Regions from separate parts of the Paenibacillus sp. BGI2013 genome, predicted to be linked through region 3. Evidence: predicted binding sites of a transcription regulator. Region 3 holds the regulator's gene; each other region holds the start of a gene.

Region 1 (3,292 bases), on a different contig from region 3:
GAAGCGACCTAAATTACCCCACCCCAATTCGGAAGATACGGTGATTCGTAACCGGAACGTCACTTAACTGCTGCACCCCAATTCGAAAGATACGGTGATTCGTGCAAACGTAGCGAAGAAGACGAAATTGTTACCGAAGAAGCGAAGCGTGCGCCTTTATCCCCGGATTTTCCCTTTGAGAAAAGGGAAAATCCGGGGATAACAGCGATCAGAGGAACAATTCGTCGCCGTAGCGCCACCTAATTGTGCCACCCCAATTCAAAAGATACGGTGATTCGTGCAAACGTAGTGGAGGGGACGAAATCGAATCTGAAGAAGCGAAGCGTGCGCCTTTGCCTCCGGATTTTCCCTTTAAAAAAGGGAATCAAAAAAATCTGGAGACAACAGCGATCGGAAGATCGATTCGTAACCGAAACGCCACCTACGCGCCGCACCAAACCTATCTTTTTAACTAACTATGAAAGAAGTGGATCTACCTTGCCATCAGTTACACTCGAACGCAGTCGCAAAAAGCGGCTTGAACATGCACATCCATGGATATTTAACAATGAAATTGCCTCTGTTGACGGAAACCCGGAACCGGGAGATCTGGTCAATGTATTGAATCATCAAGGTCGCTATCTGGCGACAGGTTATTACAATCCTGCATCTCAGATCACTGTAAGGGTTGTAGCGTATCAACCTCTGGAGTCCGAACAGATGGACACCGCGTTTTTTGCAGCGCGTTTCCGCGATTGCTTGCGTCACCGGGAACGTTTTATCCAGGATGGAGAGGCATACCGTCTCGTTTACGGCGAAGCTGATTTTCTGCCAGGATTAATCGTTGACCGATTCGGCAGCATTCTCGTTGTACAGTTGCTTACACTTGGCATGGATCGTTGCCGTGAAGCCATCGTACAGGCACTCATTGAAGTAATGCAGCCGGAAGGTATATACGAGCGCAGTGATGTCTCGATTCGTGAACTGGAAGGTTTGGAGCAGACCAAAGGTCCACTGTACGGAGATTGCCCAAGACATGTCACGGTTACAGAGAATGGACTACTCATTAAAGTGGATATCGTGGAAGGGCAGAAGACAGGTTACTTCTTCGACCAACGCGAGAATCGTGCAGCCATTGAACCGCTTATGAAGGGTTGGGGCTACAAGAGTGGAATCACACTACAAACGACCGAGCAGGATGGCACAGAGCAGCTCTTGCCTGTGAATAAAAGTGGTAAAGTAGTTACATTCCCATATTGGGATGGTGCCACTGTACTGGAGTGTTTCTCACACACGGGCAGCTTTACGTTGAATGCTTGCAAATATGGAGCTAAAAAAGTGACTTGTCTTGATATTTCGGAGCATGCCATTGAGAGTGCACGAACAAATGTGGAGCTGAACGGTTTCACTGACCGGGTTGAATTCGTAGTTGCTGATGCATTCCAGTACTTGCGTGAACAAGTGAAGGGACTGGATGAACGTACCGCACGTGCACGTGCAGCCGAACAGAAAGTGGATACATCCAAAGCGCTGGCAGCTGGCGGTAAAACATTTGATGTGGTCATCCTTGATCCTCCTGCATTTGCCAAAACGAAATCAGCAGTTAAAGGTGCATGTCGCGGTTATAAAGATATCAATCTGCAAGGAATGAAACTGGTCAATGAGGGTGGATATTTGGTAACAGCCAGCTGTTCGTATCACATGCGTCCAGACTTATTTCTAGATACGATTGCTGATGCAGCAGAAGATGCAGGCAAAGTGCTTCGTTTGATCGACTGGAAGGCAGCCGGTAAGGATCACCCACAAATTTTGGGTGTGGATGAAGGACATTACCTGAAATTTGCTATTTTCGAAGTGCGCAGTAAAAAGAATTAATCGTATGATTTTCGTTCCAATCAAGTATAGATCAAGTCAAAAGTCCACAGTGTGATAGCTGCGGGCTTTTTGCTGTTTTGCTGTGTTAACGGAGAGGATCTCCGGTTTTACCGGATAGTGGCAAACGTATGTTCCGAACCAAGTCAGATATGTTATACTGGGAATTAAAATCTTGTACGTGTGGTTTGGAGGATTAGACATGTCCGTTCGTTTTGTTATTGGCCGGGCAGGCAGCGGAAAAAGCTTGCTGATTACCCGGGAAATTACATCCCTGCTTCAAAAGGAGCCGCAAGGCACACCTTTGATTTTACTCGTTCCCGAACAGAATTCTTTTCGAACAGAGCAGGCATTGGTGTCTTCTGGAGCAATTAAAGGTACCATGCGTGCAGAAGTGCTCGGCTTTCGCCGTCTAGCCTATCGTGTAATGCAAGAAGCAGGTGGTTCTGCTCGTATTCCGATCGGAGCCGAAGGCAAAAAGATGCTGCTCTACAAGGTCATCCAGCGCCGTAAGGAAGAATTAAAGCTGTTTGGTGCATCCGGCAGCCAGCTGGGTTTTATAGGCGAATTAAATGACTTATATAGTGAATTTAAACGTTATGAAGTTGATCCATCATTGCTGGAAGACGGGCTGTCTGGAGGGAATACCTCATCCACTTCGCCAATTCTGGAGGACAAGTTGCATGACTTGAATCTGATATATCGTGACTATGAACAGGAACTGACCAATTTATATATTGATGATGAAGACACGTTGACCGAGCTGACAGATCGTTTGTCGGAAAGTGCATTGCTGCAGGATGCCCAGATCTGGATTGATGGTTTTCAGGGATTCACACCACAGGAGATGAGTGTGATTGGTCGGCTGATGTTGCAGTCCTCTTCCGTGACGATTGCACTGACATTGGATCGTCCTTATGATCACGGCGCACTGCCTGGAGAACTGGAACTATTTTATCCCACGGCAAGTGCCTATGCGCGCCTGAAAGGAATGGCTGACGAACTGGGTGTAACGAGCGATATAACCGTGCTAGATTCGGAGATTCCACCGAGATACAAGGATCGCCCGGGACTTGCTCATCTGGAGGCTGGTTTCGACCGGCGAATTCGTTGGAAAAGTGAAGGCCTTGATTCCGGAATTCGACTGGTTGCAGCGGAGAACCGACGAGCTGAGATGGAGGGAGCACTGCGTGAGATGCGGCGCCTGGCACAAAACGAAGGTGCGCGTTATCGGGATATGGCGGTACTTGTTCGTCAGTTGGATACCTACGCTGATATAGCTGAACCTCTATTCAGGGATTATGACGTACCCGTCTTTCTGGACCGCAGAAGAAATGAACTTCATCATCCATTATCCGAGTTTATCCGTTCTGCACTCGACATTGTTCGTCGACATTGGCGTTACGAGGATGTATTTCGCTGTGTCAAAACGGATCTGCTA
Region 2 (3,292 bases), on a different contig from region 3:
CTGTATAATCCGTTCTTTATGTTGTGGAAGCATCATGCGGCTCGATTCCCATAATCCATTGGCCTCCAGTTTTTTGCTCATTTATAATGCCCCCCAATTTTAGATGCTCGATCGATCGCTTGACCCGCAGCCGTAATGGAGCTTGCTCGTAGAATGGCAATGTCGCCAAATCGATCCTTAATGTCGTCCATCACCTGATCAATGGCCCGTTTCTGTTCTTGATCATCAAAAAAAGATAGTTGATATGTATCCGCGTTGGATAATTGAGACAGGGACACGCCTACACGGCGCACAGGTTGCCTATCCCAGTGTTGATGAAATATGCGTTTGGCTATCTTGCATACATCAATGGTTATGTTTGTAGGATCAGACAGTTTAACCTGCCTGTGAAAACCAGTGGGGTGGTCAAAATCCGCTCCAGACACACTTACGGACACGACACTACCCATCAGTCCCTTTTGGCGGGCTCTTCTGCATACTTCTGTGCAGATATCGAGAATAACCACTTCGATCTCCCAAGCCTCTGTGAAATCTCTAGGCAAGGTCATTCCGTTTCCGATATCTTTTTGTGTACTGTGCGTGTTGACGGTTACCGGCGAATTGTCGAGTCCATTTGCGACTCGCCAGATGACTTCTCCATTAACGCCCCACTTACTTCTTAATTTGGAAAGAGGCGTATTCGCCAAGTCTCTAATGGTTCGGATCCCCATCTTCCACAGATGTTTTTCCATTCTTGAGCCTATCCCCCACATATCGCGGATGGGCTTATCTCCAATATGGAGGTGTAACTCCTCTTTTTTTAAGCGGAAAATGCCCCCCTCTGCTTTTTTAGCGATTATATCGCAGCATAATTTACTGATGATTTTGTTTTCACCAATGCCAGCTCTCGCGTAAACGCCTGTTTCATTATAGATTTTGTCTTGAATTTGCTTGGCCAAATCGACTGGATCATTACCGAATAGATGCATAGACCCTGTAAAATCAGCGAATAATTCGTCTATACTGTACGGTTCGACCAGATCGGTGAACTCTTCAATAATGGACATGATTTGAGTGGATACTTCGATATATTCTTGCATGTGTGGTCTCACAATGATCAGTTCAGGGCACTTCTGAAGAGACTGCCAGAGTGGTTCCGCGGTAGACACACCCTTCGCTTTGGCTAGTGGACAAGCGGCAAGGATAATTCCAGAGCGTCTTGCGGGGTCTCCCGCAACAGCTAATGGTCTATTTTTGTATTGAGGCATTTTTGCCTTTTCGACTGAAGCATAAAAGCTCTGCATATCAATGAGCATAATGGTTCGTTGCTTAGTCAACACTGTAATCACTCCTGTACTTTTAAGAACGTATGTTTGTATATATTATAGACCGAACACATGTTCTTTATGCAAGAGGTAAATATTTATATTTAGATTTTGAAAACCCTAGGACACCATAATGAACTGTAGACTGGATATTGTCAGCCACTTTAGTCATCCAAATAATTAATTTTTAGTTTTATTATTGATGCACAAAAAACCAAGTACTTGTCTCACAAAGTGATAAGTACTTGGTCTATTTGATGGAATTTAAAGATTGGATCATCTTTCGTTCGATTGCAAATTATATTTCCTAATTCAATCTTTCCCCGTTGGATTCAATCACCTTTTTATACCAGTGGAAACTGTCCTTTTTACTTCTTTTCAGGGTACCTCCGCCCTCGTTATCCTTATCTACATAAATGAATCCGTAGCGTTTCTCCATTTCGCCAGTTGAGGCACTAACGATGTCGATGCAACCCCAAGCCGTGTAGCCGATAAGATTAACGCCATCGAGGATAGCTTCTCTCATTTGTTCGATATGATCTCGCAGGAAATTGATCCTGTACGTATCATGGATAGAGCCATCCTCTTCGATGACATCAACCGCTCCCAGACCATTTTCAACGATCATTATAGGGATTCTATACCGATCGTACACATGATTGAGTACGTAACGAAGTCCAACTGGATCGATTTGCCATCCCCAATCATTTGCCTTCAAATAAGGATTTTTGAATCCACCAAAGACATTCCCCTGGGTCTCATCACCTTCTGGGCGGGTACCCACTACATGAGACTTGTAGTAGCTGAAGCTATAGAAATCAACACAGCCTTGTTTTAGCACTTCTACGTCTTCTTCTGCCATCTCAATCTGAATATTGTTCTCATTAAAATATCTTTTGGCAAAGTCAGGGTATTCCCCTCTAACTTGCACGTCGCTGCTCAGCATATTGTTAATCTGATCCATTCTCAGAGCCTTCAACATATCTTCCGGTTTACATGTACTTCCGTAACCATGACTATAATTAATCATACAACCGATTTGGAGCGCCGGATTAATCTCATGAGCAAGTTTGACAGCTTTTGCACTTGCTATAAATTGATGATGTAAAGCCTGGAATCTTAATTGCGTACTATCCACAACCGTATTGTTAAATACACCACTATCATCAACTAATAATGCCCCTGCTATATATGCACCTGCTGGAACAATTAAACTATTGATCTCATTAAATGTAATCCAGTACTTCACGACATCCTTGTAACGGGTGAAAATGGTCTCACAATACCGTACGTAGCAGTCGATCATCTCTCTGGAAGCCCAGGCATTGAATTTCTCTGTTAGCGCAAACGGAGCTTCGTAATGTGAGATCGTAACGATAGGTTCAATATTATACTTTTTCAGTTCACTGAACACCTTGTCGTAAAATTGAAGTCCTGCTTCATTTGGCGTTACATCGTCCCCGTTGGGGAATATTCTGGACCAAGCAATGGACATTCTGAAGCATCGAAATCCCATCTCTGCAAACAGACGGATATCTTCTTTGTAATGATGGTAAAAGTCTACTGCCTCATGGGAAGGATAGTTTACACCCTCCTCAATGTGTTTAGTGATCCGTCTTGGAATAGTATGCGTTCCACCCGTCATCATATCTGCTGTACTTGCTTTTTTACCATCAATGTTCCAGGCACCCTCGTATTGATTCGCCGCTGTTGCGCCGCCCCACATAAAAGAGTCTGGGAATACGGTTGTGTTCTTCATTGGAAATTCCTCCTTATATGATCTTAATTAGTTTTTCCCCGATCGTAATCGATGGTTTATCTATACCAATTACATCTGTAAAGTCATCTGAATTCGTAACAATAATAGGTGTAGTCAGATCATAACCTTTGGCGGCTATTGCATCTGTATCGAATTCGATAAGTAAATCCCCAGCTTTTACTTCATCACCTTCTTGTACATGCACCTTGAAATGTTCACCTTTCAGCTT
Region 3 (3,292 bases):
AATTTTTCTTAACCGTTCTCTCGAACGAACGCGACATGAGAATCCCCCTTATGTGTCTTTGTATCGGCTTACATAATTGCAAACCAACATTTCCCCCTATAAATTGCACACTCAAAATAACAGGAAGAAACCTAAATATCATAATGATATCATTAGGTTTCGTTAGTGTTTGAGTTTGCCTTGGTGGCCTTTGTCATTCTCATCATCAACAATCTCAATGGTATCCAGTTGTTGTCTGAAATTGCTGCGAATATTACTCAAATAAATCTCTCTTAGCTCGGCACGTTCAGCAAGCTCTTCCTCCGACAATCCAGTGGACTTTTGCTTACGAGCCAATTCGTTAATGCGTGCTACCAGACTATCTATATCCAAGCTTGTCCCCTCCAAAAATACAAAGTCATATTAACTTTGCCATTATAAAGGCTGCTTGTCAAGCTGACACGCGCTAACACTCATTGATGTGCATTTTATTCTGCAAATTGCGGTAGAGCTAGTACTTGTCCCACTTGGATGGAAGTTGTATGAAGTTGATTCACTTTCTTAATTGCTTCTATATATATACGTGTATCCATATTCGTCGGCTTATGTTCCAAAGAAATACTCCATAATGTTTCCCCTTGTGAAACAGCTATCTTTCCTCCTGGCAGAACATCATTCTCATTGCCAGCAAAAACAGTTAAAACGGTGCTGCATCCAATAAATATAATCATAGAGGTAATGGCTACCTTTAACATCCATGAAGAAATCTTGAAACGCGCTAAAACCTTCTTGTAGTTCCCTATGTTAGACTTCACCAGTTCCGAATTGATTGGTTCATAAATGCTTTGATAAGTAGAATATCTCATTAAATACCCGCCTCCAAACGTTTGTTCCTATCTGTTGGAATCAATATAACACGAACACTTGTTTTGTTCAATAGATTTTTAGAACAATTGTTCGCTTCTTTTTTGAAGGAGAAATATCTTATTTCAAGTCCTTTTACAAAACATTTGAAGTATTATGCTCTGACTTTTGGACAATTTCTGTTCTATAAGTTAAAAAACACTGATTTAATGCTATTTTATTTAGAACTTATGTTTGTACGAACGGAGGTTCTATGTTATAATTTTCCCAAACGTTACTAAAATGGGGTTGATACGGTATGTCGAAGATATCCAGCAGGCAGCAGGCTATTCTGGAGTTTATACGAAATGAAGTCCGGTTGAAGGGGTATCCTCCTTCCGTACGGGAAATTGGTGAAGCGGTTGGACTGGCTTCCAGCTCAACAGTACATGGACATTTGGATCGTTTGGAGAAAAAAGGTTTGATCCGACGCGACCCTACCAAGCCAAGAGCCATTGAGCTTTTGAGCCAGGAAGAATCTGAGCATTCTCATCAATTTGCTCATAGCGTTGCACGTATTCCTGTCGTTGGTAAGGTTACAGCCGGGGTTCCAATCACTGCAACCGAGAACATTGAAGACTACTTCCCTCTTCCTACACATTATGTAGGCGAACAGAAAGTGTTTATGCTTTCAGTAGTCGGAGATAGTATGGTGGAAGCTGGAATCGTTAATGGAGATTATGTTATTGTTCGTCAACAGCAAACTGCTGATAACGGTGATATCGTCGTTGCAATGACTGAAGACGATGAAGCTACAGTGAAAACGTTCTATAAAGAGAAAGATCATATTCGCCTTCAACCGGAGAATGCGACCTTCGAACCTTTACGTTTGAAACATGTTAGTATTCTGGGTAAAGTCATTGGCCTTTTCCGAGATATTCATTAATATTTAACTTGAGTAACAAAACTAGATGTAATGAAATACGAAAGAGGTTATCCTGATCAACAGGACAACCTCTTTTTTTCATGTTTATGTTATTTTAGCGGCTAATTATTCACTGCGTTTCAGAACACTCTTGTGATGCGAGAACACATCAAAGCTCTGTTGTCCGTGATATGAGCCCATGCCGCTCTCTCCTACACCACCAAACGGAAGGTAGTGTGATGTCATATGAGAAAGTGTGTCATTAATACATCCCCCACCGAAGGATACTTGATTCAGAACCTGATTCTGCAGTTGCTCATCCTGTGTGAAGAGATATAGCGCCAATGGTTTTGGCCGGCGAACAATCTCATCCAGCATAGGATTCAGGTCACTGTACGTAAATACAGGAAGAATCGGACCGAAGATCTCTTCTTGCATGACAGCTGATTCCCAGTTCACGTCTCCAATTACCGTCGGCTCAATAAGCAACTGCTCACGTACAGAACGCCCACCAATCAGCGTTTTGCCATCTGTGAGGAATTTCGACAACCGATCAAAGTTACGCGAGTTAACAATATGCGGGAAATCAGCGTTCTGTAACACATCATCCCCAAATTTATCTTTGATCTCTGCGCCAATCAGATTGATCAATTCGTCATGAACTTGTTCATGTACAAGCAAATAATCCGGAGCAACGCAAGTTTGGCCTGCATTAAGGAACTTACCACGAACAATACGCTGTGCCACCAGCTTCAGATCTGCATCGTTATGGACAATAGCAGGACTCTTGCCCCCTAGCTCAAGGGTTACAGGAGTCAGATGCTCCGCAGCTGCCTTCATAACAATGCGACCAACACCCGTGCTTCCTGTGAAGAAAATATAATCAAACTTCTCTTTCAACAATGCTGTGCTAGCCTCGACTTCTCCTTCCATAACCGCAATATACTCCTGAGGGAAGATCTCTTGAATCAGATCATACGTCAGACGAGATACGGCTGGTGTTAATTCAGAAGGCTTGATAACTGCACAGTTACCGGCTGCGATTGCTCCAATCAGTGGACCAAAGGCCAGTTGGAAAGGATAGTTCCAAGGTGCAATAATAAGAGCCACTCCGTATGGTTCAGGGTAAATGGTGCTCACACCATCCGGCATAGCCGAATTGGTTGGGACTTGTTTTGGTGCAGCCCATTCCTGCAGGTGTTCTAATGCAAAATCCAGTTCACCCAAAACAATGCGAATCTCGGAACCGTAAGCTTCCGCCTCAGATTTGTTCAGATCTGCCCGAAGTGCATCTTGAATCCGTTGCTGATACTTTTCAATTCCCTTTCTAAGCTGTTGAAGTGCATTAATCCGATACTCGATATTTTTAGTTTGTCCTGTATAAAAAAATGTACGTTGTTCTGTCACAAGTTGTTTAGCCTGATTCATATTAACATCTCCAATTAATTATTTAAAATTAAATTGTTCAAAATTTAATTAAAGTATACCTCTTCTATATGAAACTTTCAACATACAAATGAAACATCCATTTGTATGTATTTGAAC

Evidence for each region. Region 3 encodes LexA, which represses DNA repair genes until DNA is damaged. Its sites were predicted from a motif close to CGAACATATGTTCG; they were not measured.
Region 1: addB (helicase-exonuclease AddAB subunit AddB) is a predicted target of LexA. The motif match lies at 1,976-1,989, and genes of this name have one in related genera.
Region 2: CXK86_RS13195 (DNA polymerase IV) is a predicted target of LexA. The motif match lies at 1,342-1,355, and genes of this name have one in related genera.

Annotation. Positions count from the first base shown of each region.
Region 1 covers NZ_PJFA01000013.1:29,542-32,833, forward strand. Annotated here, with positions in the region: gene CXK86_RS25150 (class I SAM-dependent rRNA methyltransferase) at 478-1,854, shown strand; gene addB (helicase-exonuclease AddAB subunit AddB) at 2,054-3,292, shown strand, end outside.
Region 2 covers NZ_PJFA01000004.1:503,518-506,809, reverse strand. Annotated here, with positions in the region: gene CXK86_RS13200 (YolD-like family protein) at 1-81, opposite strand, end outside; gene CXK86_RS13195 (DNA polymerase IV) at 78-1,295, opposite strand; gene CXK86_RS13190 (glycoside hydrolase family 1 protein) at 1,612-3,063, opposite strand; gene CXK86_RS13185 (beta-glucoside-specific PTS transporter subunit IIABC) at 3,077-3,292, opposite strand, start outside.
Region 3 covers NZ_PJFA01000003.1:687,466-690,757, reverse strand. Annotated here, with positions in the region: gene CXK86_RS10465 (hypothetical protein) at 1-37, opposite strand, end outside; gene CXK86_RS10460 (DUF896 domain-containing protein) at 163-372, opposite strand; gene CXK86_RS10455 (LysM peptidoglycan-binding domain-containing protein) at 468-845, opposite strand; gene lexA (transcriptional repressor LexA) at 1,142-1,768, shown strand; gene CXK86_RS10445 (aldehyde dehydrogenase) at 1,874-3,175, opposite strand.